One region of the Acetobacter pasteurianus genome, then DNA from elsewhere that is predicted to be linked to it. Evidence: predicted binding sites of a transcription regulator. Region 1 holds the regulator's gene; the other holds the start of a gene.
What was found. Region 1 encodes HrcA, which represses chaperone genes, less so after heat shock. Its sites were predicted from a motif close to GTTNGCACTCNCNNNNNGNGAGTGCNAAC; they were not measured.
Positions count from the first base shown of each region.

Region 1 (11,780 bases):
TGCGTGATGGTGGACGCCCCAATAGGCCGCTTGCCTTTGCCGCGCGTTAAATCCGTAAGGCCAGCGCGCGCAATGGCAACGGGGTCCACCCCTTTATGCGTCCAGAACTTCTGGTCTTCTGCCGCAACAAAGGCATTTTTAACCTTATCGGGCACAGCACTGATGGGCACAAAAATACGCCGCTCATTCGCCAGTTCGGCAATAAGCTGATCATCTCCAGCATAAAGGCGGCTCATGACTGGCGGCTGGTAGGAGCGCAAGCCCTCTACCGTAGGCAGATCCGCCACAATCCCTTCGTATTGGGACCACAACAGAACTACAGCACCCGTGGTGCCAACCAACGCCAACGCAGCCGTTGCACCAAGCACCTTCCGCCATTGGCGAAAACGCGGGCGGCGCAGATCGGGCCTGCGATTTTGCGGAGACCTGCCCTGAGAATGGCTGGAAGATGAACCCGGATCACCAGAAGACGGAGCGCTTGTCATACAGGCCCTTTACCATTCTCACACATAATCGTCTGCCCTGTTTGCGCATTGTAATAAAAATCATGGCCGAATTCCGACCACATCTACAAACAGTGCTAACCCAACATGTCACCCAGCAGGCGGGCTGTATAATCCACCACCGGTACAATACGCCCGTAATTGATACGGGTGGGGCCAATAACGCCAATAGCCCCTACTATCCGGTTAGCCTCATTGCGGGCCGGTGCCATGACAACAGACATGCCCGTAGCCCCAAACAACCCGCTTTCTGCGCCAATAAAAATGCGTACGCCTTCTGAGTTTTCTACCAACTCCAGCAAACGCAACATGGTTTCCTGCGCTTCCAGTCGGTCAAACAGCGTTTGAATGGCCAGTAACCTGTCCTGCCCATCTACATCAGCCAATAAACGGGATTGCCCGCGCACAATCAGGGTGCCCCCCAGCCCGTCTCCGCCGCCATCCCAAATGGCAAGGCCACTTTCTACCACCTCCGCCGTGAGACCATTCAGAATACTTCGGTCTTCCGTCATTTCAGAACTCACGCGCGTGCGTAAATCTGGCAAAGAAGCCCCCATGGCCCGTGCGTTCAGATAGTTTGCCGCCTCCACCAAAGCAGAAGGCGGCATACCCGGTGGTGTTTCAATAACCCGGTTTTCAACATGCCCATCTGCGCCCACCAGAATAACCAGTGCGCGATTGCTGCCTAACGCCACAAACTCAATATGCTTGATGCCACCATCCCCCTTGGGGGCTACAACCAGCCCGGCTGCATCGGACATACCCGCCAAAAGTGAAGATGCCTCTGTAAGCGTATCTTGCAGTGAGCGCCCTTTGGCCTCCAGCGATTGACCGATGACCCGCTGGTCTTCTTCCGAGAGCGCGCCAAACTGCAACAGGCCATCTACAAACAGCCGCAACCCTTTTTCTGTAGGCAACCGCCCAGCAGATGTATGGGGAGAAAACAGCAAACCTGCTTCTGTAAGGGATGCCATGATATTGCGTATTGTGGCCGGAGAAAGCGGCAGCCCAAGCCTGTGAGACACAGTGCGGGAGCCAACAGGTTCCCCACTCGCTACATATTCTTCCACCACTTCACGCAGAATAGCCGCAGACCGCGCATTCAGCCCCGGAGGCAGAGCAGCTTTTACTGGCAGCAAACCACGCTTCATGACACAAGGGCTCCTTCGCATATCCATAAATCCCGGATAGCCTTTATATACCCTATTCGTGCAGTTTTACTGCCGACAAAAGCGCACCATACGCGCCCGACATCTTATTTTACCAAGGAGCTTTCCATGCGCCCTTCAGGCCGCCAGCCAGACCAGATGCGCCCCATTACCATTGAAACAGGCTTTGCCCACCACGCTGAAGGCTCTGCCCTTATTCGCGTTGGTGGTACGGAAGTACTGTGCACTGCCAGCATAGAAAACCGCGTGCCACCTTTTTTGCGTGGTAAGGGTACAGGCTGGGTTACGGCAGAATACGGCATGCTGCCCCGCGCCACCCACACACGCGGCAACCGTGAAGCTGCAAAGGGCAAGCAGTCGGGCCGCACGCAGGAAATCCAGCGCCTTATTGGCCGTTCCCTCCGCGCCGTCACAGATCTGGACGCTCTGGGTGAAATGAGCATTACGCTGGATTGTGACGTGCTGAATGCTGATGGCGGCACGCGCTGCGCTTCCATTACGGGCGCATGGGTGGCGTTGCGTCTGGCACTTGGCAAACTGGTTGCCACCAATGTGCTGCCACGGCTGCCGCTGCGTGGGCAGGTTGCTGCTGTTTCCTGCGGGCTGACAACTGAAGGCGCTGTGCTGGATCTGGATTACGTAGAAGATAGCTCTGCTTCTGCCGACACCAACTTTGTGCTGACAGCAGACCGTCGCATTGTGGAAATTCAGGGCACTGCAGAAAGCGCACCGTTTACGGAAGATGCGTTTGACAACCTGTTCGCACTGGCACGCAAGGGTGTAACCGAGCTGTTTGAAGCCCAGATGGCTGCCGTGGAAGCTGCGGAAAAAAAGCGCGCATGAACTCCATAAAACTGGAACGTGGCAGCACCCTTGTGCTTGCCACGCACAATGCTGGCAAGCTGGCAGAATTTGCCACGCTACTGGCTGATTTTGGCATCAAGGTTGTTTCTGCTGGTGAGCTAAACCTGCCAGAGCCAGAAGAAACGGCCACCACCTTTGCAGGCAATGCCGCCATTAAGGCATTAGCCGCCGCCAAAGCCGCCAACCTGCCCGCACTAGCCGATGATTCTGGGCTATGCGTGGCCGCACTGGATGGCGCACCCGGCATTTATTCTGCGCGCTGGGCTGGCCCGAACAAAGATTTTGCCGGTGCCATGGCGCGTATTGAAAAAGAAATTGGGCAAGGCGAACGCAACGCATGGTTTATTTGCGTACTGTGTCTGGCTCTGCCTGATGGCCGCACGGAAAGCTTTGAAGGCCGCATAGATGGGCAGATTGTCTGGCCCCCTCGTGGCACGCAAGGGCACGGATATGATCCGATTTTTGCCCCTGACGGCGAAACCCGCACATTTGCTGAAATGGCTGATGCGGAAAAAAATGCCATCAGCCACCGCGCCCGTGCCTTTGACACCTTTAAAAGCGCGTGCCTGAGCTAACGCCTAACTACCTACAAACTAGCCACCTGCCGGTTCTGCGGAGCTGACAGGTGGCCCCTGAATGGGGAAGCGAATCAGCAAATAGGGTGGTTGGCGTTCATCTTTACCATCATGAAAACCAGCGAGCCTGTTCCACTGCCCCAACGTGCAATACACATGGGTTTGCGTGCAAAAAATACCGTCTGGTGAAAGAATCCGCGGATCATGCACCATGAGTTCCATGGAACCATCCGTATTGCGGCGGAAAATGGCATCATGCTCAAAATTGGTAGTGTAAATGCGCCCTTGAGCATCTGTTGCCAGACCATCCGCCACACCTTTTTCCCCCTCATCCTTTACGGCAGCCGCCAACGCACTTTCTGTTGCAGACATATCTGACAGCAAAGCTGTGGGCAGGCTGTACAAGCGACGACTGGTAAGAGGTGAATAAAAAACGCGGCTGGAATCTGGGCTTAAGGTAATGCCATCCACCCCGCCGGTAACAAATTTGGGTTTTTGCGCGGGATCATATTTAAGCGGTATCCCTTCCACCACGGCCATAAAACCTGTTTCTGCCTGTATGGAGGGATGTTTCCCCAACACACGCCGTTGCTGACCTGTGGCGATATCTACCACCACCAAAGCCGGACTGTGGCCGAAGGAGCTATCGGCCACATACACGGTTCCTTCCGCCCCATGTGTAAGGTCCACCCGCAAATCATTCATATGGCTGTCAGGCAACAAAGCTGGAGCTTTTAGAACAATAGAACGCACCAACTTATTGGCAGCAGGATCAAAGCAGACAATTTTTGCGGCACCCGGCTGCAAAGGTAATCCGGCCAATTTGCCATCATCAATCGCCCAGATAAAACCGCGCGTGTCCTGTGTCATACCGTGAATGGAAAGGAGGCGGTCTGCCGGAGGGGCATTTGATGGCATGCTCAACGCGGCACTTGGCCAAGGGACAAGATGGCCATTCACCAACTCCGCCAACGTGGCCCCTTTATGGTTAATGGCATGCCGCGGAAAGCCTACAAAAACACGGCCATTATCCGCCACCACAATGCCCGATGGCCCCGGCCCATAAAACTCTGCCACAATCTCGAATGATCCGGCAGATTCGTACCCCTGATCTCCATGCATCCCGGTTTGCACAATGGCGCTTGGTGCAGCACGCACAGATTTGGTGAGCACCAGACCTAAGCTCGCACCACCAGCCACAAGCAGATGCCGACGCGCCAACTTTGGTCTGATTGCAGGGCTAAGTGGTTTCTGATTCAGCATTATGTTCCGGCGCACCATTCCGTTGTGTCTCCAGTTCTTTGGTGAATCTGAAACACAGTGTGCCACAGATTGGCAGGTATCCGGGCGTTTTCTGCCCAGCCCTTCCATCACAACACAGCGCAACACAAAAAAAATGGCGCCGGAAACCGACGCCATTTTCTTAAAACGTAATGCTCAAAAAACATAAAGGAGCAGTCAGACCGCTCCTTTATGGCTGAACAATTAGTCTTCGCCGTCTGTGTTACGACGACGGATAGCTGCACCCAGGATATCACCCAGGGAAGCACCGCTATCAGCAGAGCCGTATTCGTTGATGGCCTGCTTGTCTTCTTCCACTTCACGGCCCTTGATGGTCAGGGCCAGCTTGCGGGCTGCACGATCAACAGAGATGATCTTCGCATCCACGCGTTCGCCAACTGCAAAGCGTTCCGGACGCTGTTCTGCCTTATCACGGGCCAGTTCAGCGCGACGGATGAAGCCGGTCAGAACATCATCAACCTTCACTTCGATACCGTTCGTCTGAACAGCGGTCACGGTGCAGGTTACGATGGAGCCCTTCTGAACGCTGGCAAGCGCATCGGCTGCCGGATCTTCCTGAAGCTGCTTGATGCCCAGAGAGATACGTTCTTTTTCCACATCCACGTCCAGAACCTTGGCTTTGACAACCTGGCCCTTTTCGTAGTGCTTCATGGCTTCTTCGCCCGGTTCGTCCCAAGACAGGTCGGACATGTGAACCATGCCGTCGATGTCTGCAGACAGACCGATGAACAGGCCGAACTCGGTGATGTTGCGGATTTCGCCTTCTACGGTGGAGCCAACTTTGTGCTCTTCCGCGAACTGCTCCCACGGGTTGCGCTGAACCTGCTTGAGGCCCAGAGAAATGCGGCGCTTGGCGCTGTCCACATCCAGAACCATCACGTCCACTTCCTGAGAAGTTGCGACGATCTTGCCCGGATGGACGTTCTTTTTCGTCCAGGACATTTCGGACACGTGCACCAGACCTTCAACGCCCGGTTCCAGCTCAACAAATGCGCCGTAATCGGTGATGTTGGTCACGCGGCCCGTGAAGCGTGCACCCGGCGGGTACTTCAGGGCAACATTTTCCCACGGATCAGCTTCAAGCTGCTTCATGCCAAGGGAGATACGCTGTGTTTCCGGGTTGAAGCGGATAACCTGCACGCGCACCGGCTGGCCGATCTGCAGAGCTTCGGACGGATGGTTGATGCGCTTCCATGCAATGTCGGTCACATGCAGCAGGCCGTCAACGCCGCCCAGATCAACGAACGCACCGTAATCGGTGATGTTCTTGACCACGCCATCCAGAATCATGCCTTCCGTCAGGCCCTGGATCAGTTCGCTGCGCTGTTCAGCACGCGTTTCTTCCAGAACGGCACGGCGAGACACAACGATGTTGCCACGAGCGCGATCCATTTTCAGGATCTGGAACGGCTGGGGCACACCCATCAGCGGGCTGACATCACGCACGGGGCGGATATCTACCTGGCTGCCGGGCAGGAACGCCATAGCGCCACCCAGATCAACCGTGAAGCCACCCTTCACACGGCCATAAATGGTGCCGTTGACGCGGTGATTGGCTTCAAAAGCCTTTTCCAGGCTTGTCCAAGCTTCTTCACGACGTGCTTTTTCACGGGAAAGGACAATGCTGCCATCGCGATCTTCATACCGTTCAACATACAGTTCAACGATATCGCCAGGCTTAACTTCCGGCTTTACACCCTGAGGTGCAAATTCACGCAGAGCAACGCGGCCTTCGCTTTTCAGGCCGACATCAACAATAGCGTAATCATCGGTCAGACGAACAACGCGGCCACGAACAACGGAGCCATCAAAGCCCGTATCACGGCCAAGGGTTTCGTCCAGAAGGGAGGCAAAATCTTCACCGCGGAAGTGATCCGCAGTTTGGGTTGTGGCTGAAGCCATGTGTAACTGTTAACCTTGGGCCTGCCTGCAATGGGCAAGCAAGCTATTCCTGCGCCCCGCATCATGCGGCACGGCTTACCTGGCATGTCTGTAGGGGCCATCCCCTGTAGCCTTTTTGCCAAGCCTCAAATCAAAATAAAAACAAACCTGCAAGGTACGCAGTGTTTGATCATGCACAGACACTGTGTACAGGCCGCTTGTCAATACAAACCACCCGTGCACAGCCTGAAAACCGCCAGAAAAACGGCATTACGTTACCAGTCTAACACAATTCCGCAGAATTTTTATTCTGAGATTCCAGCGAGTCGTTCTCTTACAATCTGCAATGCTTTTGCCAAAACAGCATCTGCTTCAAGCGCATCTGTTTCGATCACATATGCGTCATCCGCTACAAGCATGGGGGCGGAGGCACGCCCGGCATCTGCCTCATCCCGCGCGCGTAGAGAATCTTCCAGTTCTGCTATACGCGTTGGGGCATCAGGAGCATTCCGGTCACCACCAAGTTGCAAAAAGCGGCGCAAAGCCCGTGTGCTGGGAGATGCCGTAATAAACAGCTTTACGTCTGCATCCGGAAAAATGGCAGTGCCAATATCGCGCCCATCCAGTACGGCACCTTTTGCCTGCGCAAACCGGCGCTGTGTTTCCACCAAAGCCGCGCGCACTTCTGGCTGTGCCGCCACTTTACTGGCAGCCTGCGCCACTAGGGGTGTGCGTAAATCTGGTCTTTCTAAATCGGCTGGCAACAACTGTGAGGCAAATTCCTGCGCGGGAGAAGCCGGGTCCTGCCCCGCATCCAAGGCCAAGCGCCCAACTGCACGGTAGAGCAAACCTGTATCCAGATACGGTAGATGCAAAGCTTCTGCCAACCTGCGCGCCAATGTGCCTTTACCTGCGGCGGCAGGGCCATCCACTGCGATAACTGGGCCGCCTCGTGTCATGCTACAAACCCCGCGCCAATGCTGTTCATCAGATCCAGATACTGTGGAAAGCTGGTTTCGATAAAAGAGGTATCATCAATTTCCACAGGCTTTTCAGCCACAAGCCCCATAACAGAAGCGCTCATGGCCAGACGGTGATCCATGTGAGTTTCAACCTTCCCGCCGCCGGGGATATGACCAGCCGTGCCGTACACAACCATGTCGTTTCCTTCCACAGCGGTGCGGACACCATTGTTTTCCAGCAGCGCTACGGTTGCGGCCAACCGATCGCTCTCTTTCACCCGCAGTTCTTCAACTCCGCAAAAGCGCGAAACGCCTGATGCATAAGCCGCAGCAACGGCCAGCACCGGATATTCATCAATCATGGAAGGTGCACGTTCTGGTGGCACTTCCACACCTTTGAGGGCGGAGGCGCGCACACGCAAATCCCCTACGGGTTCTCCGCCTTCTGTGCGTGCATTCAAAATTTCAAGCTGGGCACCCATTTCCTCCAATGTGGTAAACAATCCGGTACGCAATGGATTGAGCCCCACCCCAAAAATGGTGATGTCCGACCCAGCCACCAGCAGCGCCGCAACAAGCGGGAAAGCAGCGGATGAGGGATCACCCGGCACGGCAACATCACGCGCCACAAGGTTGGGCCGCCCCTGCAAACGAATAATCCGGCCGCCATCAGGCGTTTTTTCTACGGAAACTTCTGCCCCAAAATGGCGCAGCATGTTTTCAGTATGGTCACGCGTGGCAACTGGCTCTTCTACGCGTGTTTCACCCACCGCATTCAACCCGGCCAGCAATACGGCAGACTTAACCTGCGCAGAAGCAACGGGAAGGCGATAATCCAGCGGCTTGGGGTCTGCCAGACCACGAATGGCCATGGGTAAACGACCGCCCTCACGCGCAAGGAATGTGGCACCTGTTCCGGCCAGCGGGTCCATAACGCGCTTCATGGGCCTGCGGCGAAGGCTGGCATCCCCCGTCATTACGGATGTCATGCCGTGGCTGGCCAAAATGCCGGAAAGCAAGCGGGCGGCCGTGCCAGAATTGCCCATATCCAGCACGTTATCTGGCTCTTTCAACTGGCCAACACCTGGCCCGCTTACACGCCACTGGCCCGGCCCTTCCTGCACGGCATCTGCCCCCAAAGCACGCATGGCTGCAGCCGTGCACAACACATCCTCACCTTCCAACAGGCCAGAAATATGCGTGGTTCCCTTGGCAAGGGATGCAAACATGAGGGCACGATGGCTGATAGACTTATCTCCCGGCACCCGGATGGAGCCGGAAAGAGGAGCTTGAGCGCGAGAAACCCGTAACGGGCGGGTGGAAGATGTGGTCTGCTGTGTCATACCTTGTTCATTCCGGCGTGTGGGGCGGCAAGTCAATCCGCCAGAAACCATAAAAACTGCTTTCTGCTGCCAGAAAATGCATTTGTTCTGCAAGTCGGGTTTGACAGGACACAAAACACAATGGCATTTGGCGTCGCCTTATAGTCTGGTTCGATTCCACCTCGCGTTGCGGGAAGGTATCGGCCTTCTTTCCGGGGCATCTGTGCCCCCCAATCTGACTGCTCAGGATCGACAGGTAGCAAGATGTCTCAGCCCGATCTCGGCACCAAACGCGTCTGCGTCTCCTGCGGTGCCCATTTTTATGATCTAAACCGCACTCCTGCCGTATGCCCCAAATGTGGCACGGAACAGCCCCCACTGGTGCCCCGTTTGCGCCGGAATTCTGATACCCTGTCCAACACCCCGGCAACAGCGGCCCCCGCCAAGAAACCCAGTGAAGATGATATCGATCTGGATACAGATGCGGATACAGATGCCGATGACGTGCTGGAAGATACCGCCGATCTGGATGACGATGATGATGATGACATCAGCTCTGATATTGATGTCAGCACCGATTCGGACGAACACGACTCCTGATCTGCTGCCATAAACACGGCAAAGAAAAAGCCCGCCTTTTGGCGGGCTTTTTTATGAAGATCTCATCAAATTTTTACGCAGGTGTTGAACGTCTTTCTATTTCCACACCAACGGCTTCGATTTCTTCAAAAACATCCAGCTTTTCAATCCGTACCCGCACCACCTTCACGCGGTTATCTGCCAGCACACCGGCCGCAATACGTTCTGCCAGCGTTTCTACCAGCCTGACATGCCCCTCCGCCACAATCTGACGTACCAGCACAACCACCTGCTCGTAGGAAACTGTGCGGCTTAGATCATCCGCACCGATTTCCAGATCTGTGCGATCATCCACCCCGAACGAAACGGATACGCGAATACGCTGCGATACCCCCTGTTCGTGCGGAAAAACACCGATATTGGCATCCAGAATCATGTTGCGGATAAACAGGCGGCGCAAAGGCGGCTGATCCGCCCATGGAGCAAAAACAGCCATTTTCTATTCTTCCAATACAGCACCGGCAGGCAACGCCGGAGACCATTGTAAATGCTGCCCACCATCCAGCGCCAGCATCTGCCCTGTTACAGAGGGTAAAGCCAACAGCACCAGTGCGGCGCGCGCAACTTCTTGCGGCGATGTGCCATGCCCCAAAGGCACAGAGGCACATTGCCGGGCAAACTGTTCTTCTGTCTGCCGCGTACTTGGCAGTGCTGGCCCGGGGCCTATGGCATTCACACGTATGCCCTTAGGGGCCAGAGCCAGCGCCATTGTTTGTGTTAACGTCCACAAAGCACTTTTAGACACCGTATAGCTGACAAAATGCGGCGTAAGAGACCACACACGCTCATCCAGCATATTCAATATCATGCCTTGCGCCGTTTCTGGCAGCGCCTTGGCAAAATGCTGCATCAGCACAAATGGGGCACGCAGGTTGGGTTTTAGGTGCGCCATCCAGCTTTCACGCGTGGCATTGTGCCATTCATCCCGCTCAAACGTAGAGGCATTGTTGACCAGCACACCTAGCGGCCCACCCAAGGCAACTGACGCCTGTTCGACCAGAGGTTCCACCCCTTCTTCGCGCGCCAAATCTGCTTGCAACAAGCAGCTTTTCTGCCCACACGCGTTAATAGCGGCTGCCGTTTCCTGCGCATCTTCCTGACCTGAGCGATAGTGAATTGCCACATCAAAGCCAGCCTGTGCCAACCCCAAAGCTATGGCACGCCCAAGCCGTGCCCCTCCGCCCGTTACCAACGCACGACGGGGAATGGCCGCCGAAATGGGAAAACCATCCAGTGGCATCGTATCAGCCTCCTTTATCGTCATGCAGGGCGCCGTGCGCCCAGTGCTGCGGCCAGAGTGCCATCATCCAGCACATCCAGCGCCCCACCCATGGGCACGCCTTGCGCAACACGGCTGACGGTTACACCACCATAAGGCGCAAGCTGATCCATCAGCCAATGCATGGTGGTGGCACCTTCTACTGTTGCGCCTAATGCCAGAATAATTTCGCGCACTGTGCCTTTGTTCAGCTTTTCAAACAGCGGGGCTACATCCAGATCTTCCGGCCCAATACCCGCCAATGGAGAGAGTGTGCCGCCTAGAACCTGATACACACCCCGGTGCACACCAGCACGCTCCAGCGCCCACAGATCACCCACCGTTTCCACAACACAGATCAAACCCTGATCTCGCAAAGGATCAGAGCAGATATGGCATGGATCTATCGTATCCAGATTACCGCAGGATGAGCAGGTTTTTATGGCATTGCCTGCCCGCTCCATTGCGTGCGCCAAAGGCGCAAGCCGGGTTTGCGGTTCTTTCAGCAAATACAGCGCAACCCTGCGCGCAGAACGCGGGCCAAACCCCGGCAACCGGCCCAAAAGCCGGATAAGCTGCTCTATTTCCTGCCCACCCATACCGGACAATTCTGTTACTCGCTCCGCTATATCAGAACGGCAGTTTCATGCCGGGCGGCAGGTTGAGGCCACCGGTGACTTTCTGCATTTCTTCTGCGGCTTTTTCATCCAGCTTTTTGCGGGCATCTGCACAGGCAGCCACGATCAGATCCTGCAGCATTTCCATTTCTTCCGGATCTGCCAGTTTGGGATCAATTTTAATGGAGCGCATGTCCCCTTTACCACTCAGCACAACCTGCACCATGCCTGCGCCAGCTGAACCTTCAATGTTCATGGCTTCCAGCGTGCTCTGCATTGCTTCCATTTTGGACTGCATCTGCGTGGCCTGCTTCATCAATGAGGCAAGATTTTTCATCAACTATCCCTTTATTCTCAAACTGCCGGGTTACTGGCAGCCTGTTGCTATATGTCACACCACACAGCCTGAGGGGCGTGCATTACCTGCTCACCGGAGTCAGTCTGGAGACATGCCCGGATCATAGGGCCGTTCATCATCATCCAGAAACTCTGCATCCAGCGGCGCAAAAAGCAGCTCTGGCACAGGTTCTTCTGGCGGCAGGCCGTAATCATCCAAACCGTGATCGCGCACTTCTCCCAGTTCTGCATCCGGGAAAAACTTGAGAATGGCCTTCACCAGCGGGTGCGCTTCAGCTTCCTTACGCCGAAACTGAATAATCTCAGCACCTTGCGCATCCAGCGTAGGCTC
Region 1 covers NZ_CP039846.2:1,153,401-1,165,180, forward strand. The annotation lists gene FCN51_RS18815 (penicillin-binding protein 1A) at 1-485, opposite strand, end outside; gene hrcA (heat-inducible transcriptional repressor HrcA) at 581-1,681, opposite strand; gene rph (ribonuclease PH) at 1,781-2,515, shown strand; gene rdgB (RdgB/HAM1 family non-canonical purine NTP pyrophosphatase) at 2,512-3,111, shown strand; gene FCN51_RS18835 (L-dopachrome tautomerase-related protein) at 3,130-4,482, opposite strand; gene rpsA (30S ribosomal protein S1) at 4,597-6,315, opposite strand; gene FCN51_RS18845 ((d)CMP kinase) at 6,600-7,253, opposite strand; gene aroA (3-phosphoshikimate 1-carboxyvinyltransferase) at 7,250-8,650, opposite strand; gene FCN51_RS18855 (TIGR02300 family protein) at 8,843-9,178, shown strand; gene folB (dihydroneopterin aldolase) at 9,252-9,653, opposite strand; gene FCN51_RS18865 (SDR family oxidoreductase) at 9,657-10,457, opposite strand; gene recR (recombination mediator RecR) at 10,478-11,074, opposite strand; gene FCN51_RS18875 (YbaB/EbfC family nucleoid-associated protein) at 11,106-11,429, opposite strand; gene FCN51_RS18880 (DNA polymerase III subunit gamma/tau) at 11,529-11,780, opposite strand, start outside.

Region 2 (6,711 bases), 940 kb from region 1:
TTTGCCAGCACCATCAACAATGGTGGTGTTTTCTTTGTCGATGTGTACTTTCTTGGCGGTGCCAAGCATGTTCAGGGTAACGGTTTCCAGCTTGATGCCCAGATCTTCGCTGATGACCTGACCACCCGTAAGGATAGCAATGTCTTCCAGCATAGCTTTGCGGCGATCACCAAAGCCCGGAGCCTTAACAGCAGCAATTTTCAGGCCACCGCGCAGCTTGTTGACAACCAGAGTTGCCAGAGCTTCACCGTCAACGTCTTCTGCAATGATCAGCAGCGGACGGCCGGACTGCACAACAGATTCCAGCAGCGGCAGCATGGGCTGCAGAGAAGACAGCTTCTTTTCATGGATCAGGATGTAGGGGTTTTCCAGATCCGCTGTCATCTTTTCCGGGTTCGTCACGAAGTACGGAGAGATGTAGCCGCGGTCAAACTGCATGCCTTCAACAACATCCAGTTCTGTCTGGAAGTGCTTGGCTTCTTCAACCGTGATCACGCCTTCGGAGCCAACTTTCTGCATGGCTTCGGAGATCATCTGACCGATTTCAGATTCACCGTTTGCAGAAATCGTACCAACCTGAGCGGTTTCCGCCGGGGTGGTTACTTTCTTGGCGTTCTTCTTCAGCTCTTCGATAACAACGGCAACAGCCTTGTCGATCCCGCGCTTCAGATCCATCGGGTTCATGCCAGCGGCAACTGCCTTATGGCCTTCACGCACGATAGCCTGAGCCAGAACCGTAGCTGTTGTGGTGCCGTCACCAGCAATGTCGTTGGTTTTGGATGCTACTTCACGCAGCATCTGAGCGCCCATGTTTTCGAACTTGTCAGCCAGTTCGATTTCCTTGGCAACGGAAACACCGTCCTTGGTGATACGGGGAGCACCGAAGCTCTTGTCCAGCACCACGTTACGGCCTTTGGGGCCCAGCGTTACTTTTACAGCGTCAGCCAGAATATCCACACCGCGCAGCATACGCTGGCGTGCGTCTGCACCAAACTTTACGTCTTTGGCAGCCATTGAATTTCTCCTGTGAAGATCGTTCTGAAATTAAAATGCGGATCAGCGCAAAATCAGGCGGTTACCACGCCCATGATGTCGCTTTCCTTCATGATCAGCAGCTCTTCGCCGTCGATCTTCACTTCCGTGCCGGACCATTTGCCGAACAGGACGCGGTCACCAGCCTTAACATCAAGCGCTACAATCTGGCCCTGTTCATTCCGGGCACCCGGACCAACTGCAACCACTTCGCCTTCCATAGGCTTTTCCTGAGCTGTGTCAGGAATAATGATTCCGCCAGCGGTCTTCTGTTCGCCTTCAAGGCGACGGACAACTACCCGGTCGTGTAAGGGACGAAACTTCGTCATTATGGATCGCTCCACATTCATTTTTGGGATGGTGCCCTTAACAGAAAGCAGCCCCATCCGCTTTGTCGCGCGTAACATAACGCCGCGTTACGTTAGCACTCCCACCCCGGGAGTGCCAGAAAAGGAGATAGGTCTGCCCAAAGGCAGAGTCAAGGAATGTGGATAAAGTTTCTTTTTGCTGTAACCTGAGAGCACATAGGAGGTGCTTACATGGGTCATATCACAACACTTCAGGCTGCAGATGGACATGAGTTTTCTGCATGGGAAACCGAAGGCAGCCATCATCCTTACACACTTGTGGTGCTGCAGGAAATTTTTGGTGTGAACCACCATATCCGGCAGGTTTGTGAAAACTTTGCCAAGGCAGGATTTCACGTCATTGCGCCAGCTTTGTTTGACCGTGTGAAACGTGGAGTAGAGCTGGATTATTCAGCAGAAGGTGTGAAAGAAGGCCTAGCACTGCGGGCACAGATTCCGCTTGCCAAAACATTACTGGATATTCAGGCGGCGGCCTCGGTATTCAAACCCCGTAAGGTGGGCATTATCGGCTATTGCTGGGGCGGCACATTGGCGTGGGAAGCTGCGTGCAAAACCGATGATTTTGCGGCTGCTGTTGGCTGGTATGGCGGCAGTATTGCCGCCAGCCGAAACGAGACTCCGCGCTGCCCGGTGCAGCTTCATTTTGGTGAACAGGATGCAAGTATCCCGCATACTGATATTGCGGCTATTCGGCAGGCGCATCCGGAAGTTGAACTTTACGTGTACGACGATGCAGGGCACGGATTTGGTTGCCCGGAAAGAAGCTCTTTTAATGCCAAAGCTTATCAGGAAGCGCAGGAACGCAGCGTTGATTTCCTGAAAAGCAATATGAATCCGTAAGGCTATTTCCCTGTCCCGACCGTGGCCCGTTATCGAATTATGATTGACAATTGCGGCTGGTCATGGGGGGATGGGGCATATCCTGAACCGCACACGGTGTGCAGCAGGACAAAACGTTGAGAAGAACAAGGACTATCCCGCTCATGCCGACCGGTACAGTAAAATGGTTTAACGCCACCAAGGGTTATGGCTTTATTGCCCCAGATGATGGCGGTAAAGATGTGTTCGTGCATATTACCGCAGTACAGGCAGCGGGTTTGCGTGGCCTGAATGACGGACAGAAGGTTTCTTTCGATCTGGTTGAAGAACGCGGCAAGCAGGCTGCAACCAATCTGAAAGTAGATTGATTTTTTCAGGCAGGGCCGATCAGTTTTGATCGGCCCTTTCTGTATCTGCCAAAAAGGCAGCAAGTTCTCGCGCTGTATCTGCCAACCCAAGGCGGCGGACTTCCACACCTTCGGGAAAAGCACTGAGCAAGCGGGTAGGGGTGCGCCTGTCTAGCAGGACAAATACCCCGCGATCAGACTGGCGGCGAATAAGCCGACCAAAGGCTTGGCGTAACCGCAGGCGTGCAATTCGTTCATCAAAAGATTTCGGATCACCTCCAGAAAGGTGAATGCGGCGTTCACGGTGCAGAATATCTGGCCGGGGCCACGGCACACGTTCAAAGGCGACTAGCCGTAACGCATTGCCGGGTACATCCACGCCATCTCGCATGGCATCTGTGCCTAACAGACAGGCGTGTTCTTCCGTTCGAAAAATATCGACCAGCGTATTGTTGTCCATCGCATCTACATGTTGGGCGTAAAGCGGCAGACCGTTTTCTTCCAGTGTTGGGGCAATACGATCGTACACGCCACGTAAGCGGGAAATGGCCGTAAACAGCCCTAAGCCACCACCGCCGGATGCCAAGAAAAGCGTGCGAAATGCGGCGGCGAGATCAACAATGCTGCTGTTGTCTATGTCCGTTACAATATAGGCGCGTGTCTGGCGGGCATAATCAAACGGGCTGGCCAGGCTGGCGCGCAGAGGTGGAGAAGGGAAGTGATTGGCCCCGGTGCGTGCCTCCGCTGCCTCCCACGCCTGTTCTGCGTTATCGCTATCTGGTTCGTTTGTTTGCTGGTCACGCAAGGTGGCTGATGTAATCAACATACCTTGTGCGGGTATAGCCATGATGCCAGCAAACGGAATGGTGGGGTCTAGCCAATGGCGGTAAAGGCCCACATCCTGTTCTCCCATGCGCTGTTTTTCGCGCCGCTCAACCCGGATAAAGTGCACGTGGGAAGGTGTGGTATCGGGCTCAGGTGGTGTGTCTAGTGCGCTCAGCATAGCAATCCACGCATCCAGCCGCGAGATAGCCCTGCGGCGTAAGGCGCGTGTCATGGCCTCTATGCGCCCGCGTGTTGTGGAATCCAGCGTTTCGGCATCTTCTTCCAAGCGCGCGTGCAGGCGCTCCACCAAGGTGCGTAGCGGCTCAACAAGGCGTGTTAAGGCGCGGGTCAGAAGATGCCCGGCTTCTGCCAGCTCTGGTACCAAAGGGTGCAGATCACATTCAAGGGCAGCATAAACGTGCTGTTTTCCACCTTCCTGTGTTCTGGCAAGAGCCTGTTGCCGCAGGAGCCGCAGAAAAACTTCTGTAGGATTTTCCAACACCGGCTGAGGAGCTTCTGGTTCAAGCGGAAACAGCCCGATATCTTCCGGGGGTTCTGGCGGCGGTGGTTCATCCGCCTGTTCCTGCCCTAATCGTGAAGACCAGCCGGGGGCGGGAAGGGCCGTTGCGGCCATAAGCGCCGCTTCCAAAGGTGTTTCCAGTTTGGGATGGCCGACAACCAGATCATCCAGACGCCGCTTTAAACCACGAGCGCGGGAGCGCCGTCCTTCCGCCCCCAGCAGCCAACGCCGTAGCTCAGCCGCTTCCAGCCCGGAAAGTTCGGCAGAAAAGGCGCTATCTGCCGCATCGGCCAGATGGTGGCCTTCGTCAAATACATAACGGGAGGGAGCCGAGGGATCATCCGTTTCATCGGCATCGTCGCTCATACCTGCCTGCGCGTAGGCAGCCTGCGCCATGACAAGAGCATGGTTGGCAATAACCAGATCAGCTTCACGCGCGCGGCGGATGGAATGTTCAACAAAGCAATGCTGATAATGGGCACATGCGCCGTGAATGCACTCGCCGCGTCTGTCTGCCACGCCTATCAGATTCCCTTGGCCGAACAGATCACCAAACCAGCCGGGCAGGTCACCGCCAAACAGGTCTCCATCCGCAGTGGCCAAGCCCCAGCGGGCCAGCATGATAAGGGCGATGGTAATACCGGCCGGGCGTGATGCCGCAGTGTTAACGGCTTCTTCCATGTTCAGCAGGCACAGATAGTTTTCCCGCCCTTTGCGGAGCACAACGCGTTGCCGATGTGTGGCCTGATCTGGGTAAAGCCTGCGGGTTTCCTGCTCAATTTGCCGTTGCAGGTGGCGCGTATAGGTACTGACCCACACCGCCCCCTTATTCCGTTCCGCCCAAAGGCTGGCGGGAGCAATATAGCCTAAGGTTTTGCCGGTTCCTGTGCCAGCTTCTGCCAGCACAATGGCAGGATCTCCGCGCACATTGCGTGGTTCAAACGCCCCGGTAGCGACTGATGCGAAGTCGGCTTGCCCGGCGCGGATTTCGGCATCCTCGCCCAGCATTTTGGTCAGTTGCTCGCGTGCTTCTACGGGTGAAATGGGGTGAGATGCTGGGGGAGGAGGAAGCGGTGTTTCCTCCCATTTTGGCAAAAAACGCCAGATACGCAGAGCATCCCCTGGCTGAAGCATTGTCTCGGGTAATCTGCCTTGCGGGGTGAGTTTGTCATGCAGCCCCAAGGTTTCGGCAACTGTACCGCTCCAGATCCATCCAGCTTGACCCAATCTTACAGTGAGAGCAGCAAGATGCTCCGCTGTTGTGCCGTTGTTCTGACGTGCCAGATTGGTAAGGAGAAGGGAAAGAAGGCGAGGCAGAAGGTCAGCTTCTGCGGCGCCTATGTCCTCATCCTGCATGCCTAAGGCCAGCGCCAAACCGCGTGGGGTAGGGGCCACAGGTGTGGCGGGGTGCACAAAGGCAAATAGCTCTAATAAATCCAGCCATGGTGCTGGTTGCCCCGGAGGCGGTAAATCTAACCGCCGCGCCAATGCTGGCGCATGAATAACCAGCGGACAAGGCATGTTTTGCAGGTTTTGCCTAACATCCTGCGCAGACAAATGGAGAACCTCTCCATCTTCCGTAAGAAGGGAATAGGCTCCCTTATATGCAACCAGTGCTGGGGCATCGTAAGCGGAGGGGAAGGATGTCTGCATGATAAATACTAGATGATCCATTCCGGCGCGGAATGCCAGAGCTAGAAATCAAAAAGCAACATATGAAGAACAAAAAAGCCCGCCTCACTTTAATGAGGCGGGCTTTTTAGATGGTAATCTGGGGCAGAAAAGTTAGTTGCCGTCTTTAAGGCTATCTGCCACCACTTCCAGAAGTTTGCTGTGCAGGTTGCCATTGCCAGCAACAATCATGACATCGTCAGGCAGATCATCCAGATCAACGCCTGCGGGGTCTGTCGCCTGCCCACCGGCTTCACGCACGATAAGGGCACCGGCGGCACAATCCCACGGTTTGATGCCGAATTCCCAATACCCTTCGTAACGTCCGGCAGCTACCCATGCCAGATCAAGCGCTGCAGCACCAAAGCGGCGCACACCGGCTACGCGCGGCATAAGGGCACCCAGCACACGCGCAAACGGCAGGCGCATACGTGCAGGCACCTTGGCGAATGGAATGCCCGTGGCGAACAGGGATTCCTGCATGTCACGCCGTGCGGATACACGGATACGGCGTTCGTTCAGATAGGCACCCGTGCCTTTTTCTGCCCAGAACATTTCACCCGCTGCCGGGTTGTAAACCAGCCCTGCGGCCAACTCAATACGCCCATCAGGCAGGCGGCGCTGCAAGCCAATGGAAATAGCCCAATGCGGAATACCGTGCAGGAAGTTGGTGGTGCCATCCAGCGGGTCTACCACCCAACGCCATGTCCAGTTATCGCTGCCGGATTTGCCGGATTCTTCCATAAAGAAGGCATAGCCGGGGCGGGCGCGTTCCAGCTCTTCCCGCAGGGTCTGTTCTGCACGCAGATCAGCTTGGGAAACAAAGTCTCCCGGCCCTTTGATGCTGACTTGAAGCTGCTCGACTTCGTTAAAATCGCGCAGGAGACGCTTGGCCGCCTTCTGGGCTGCTGTTTGCATCACCATCATGACGGGGGAGAGACGCATGGCCACTGTAGTTTTGTCCTGCTCTGGAGAGAAAAACGGAAGGGATCAGTCTTTGGCGCGTTCGACGTAGGAACCGTCTTCCGTCCGAACCACAATACGTTCACCCGATTCAATAAAGGGCGGCACCATGGTTTTTACACCATTGGAAAGTTTTGCGGGCTTGTAGGAGGAAGATGCCGTCTGG
Region 2 covers NZ_CP039846.2:2,095,817-2,102,527, forward strand. The annotation lists gene groL (chaperonin GroEL) at 1-1,014, opposite strand, end outside; gene groES (co-chaperone GroES) at 1,068-1,361, opposite strand; gene FCN51_RS23280 (dienelactone hydrolase family protein) at 1,572-2,240, shown strand; gene FCN51_RS23285 (cold-shock protein) at 2,384-2,587, shown strand; gene FCN51_RS23290 (ATP-dependent DNA helicase) at 2,607-5,585, opposite strand; gene FCN51_RS23295 (inositol monophosphatase family protein) at 5,697-6,527, opposite strand; gene efp (elongation factor P) at 6,573-6,711, opposite strand, start outside.
Region 2: a site for HrcA is predicted at 1,453-1,481, ahead of groES (co-chaperone GroES). Genes of this name have one in related genera too.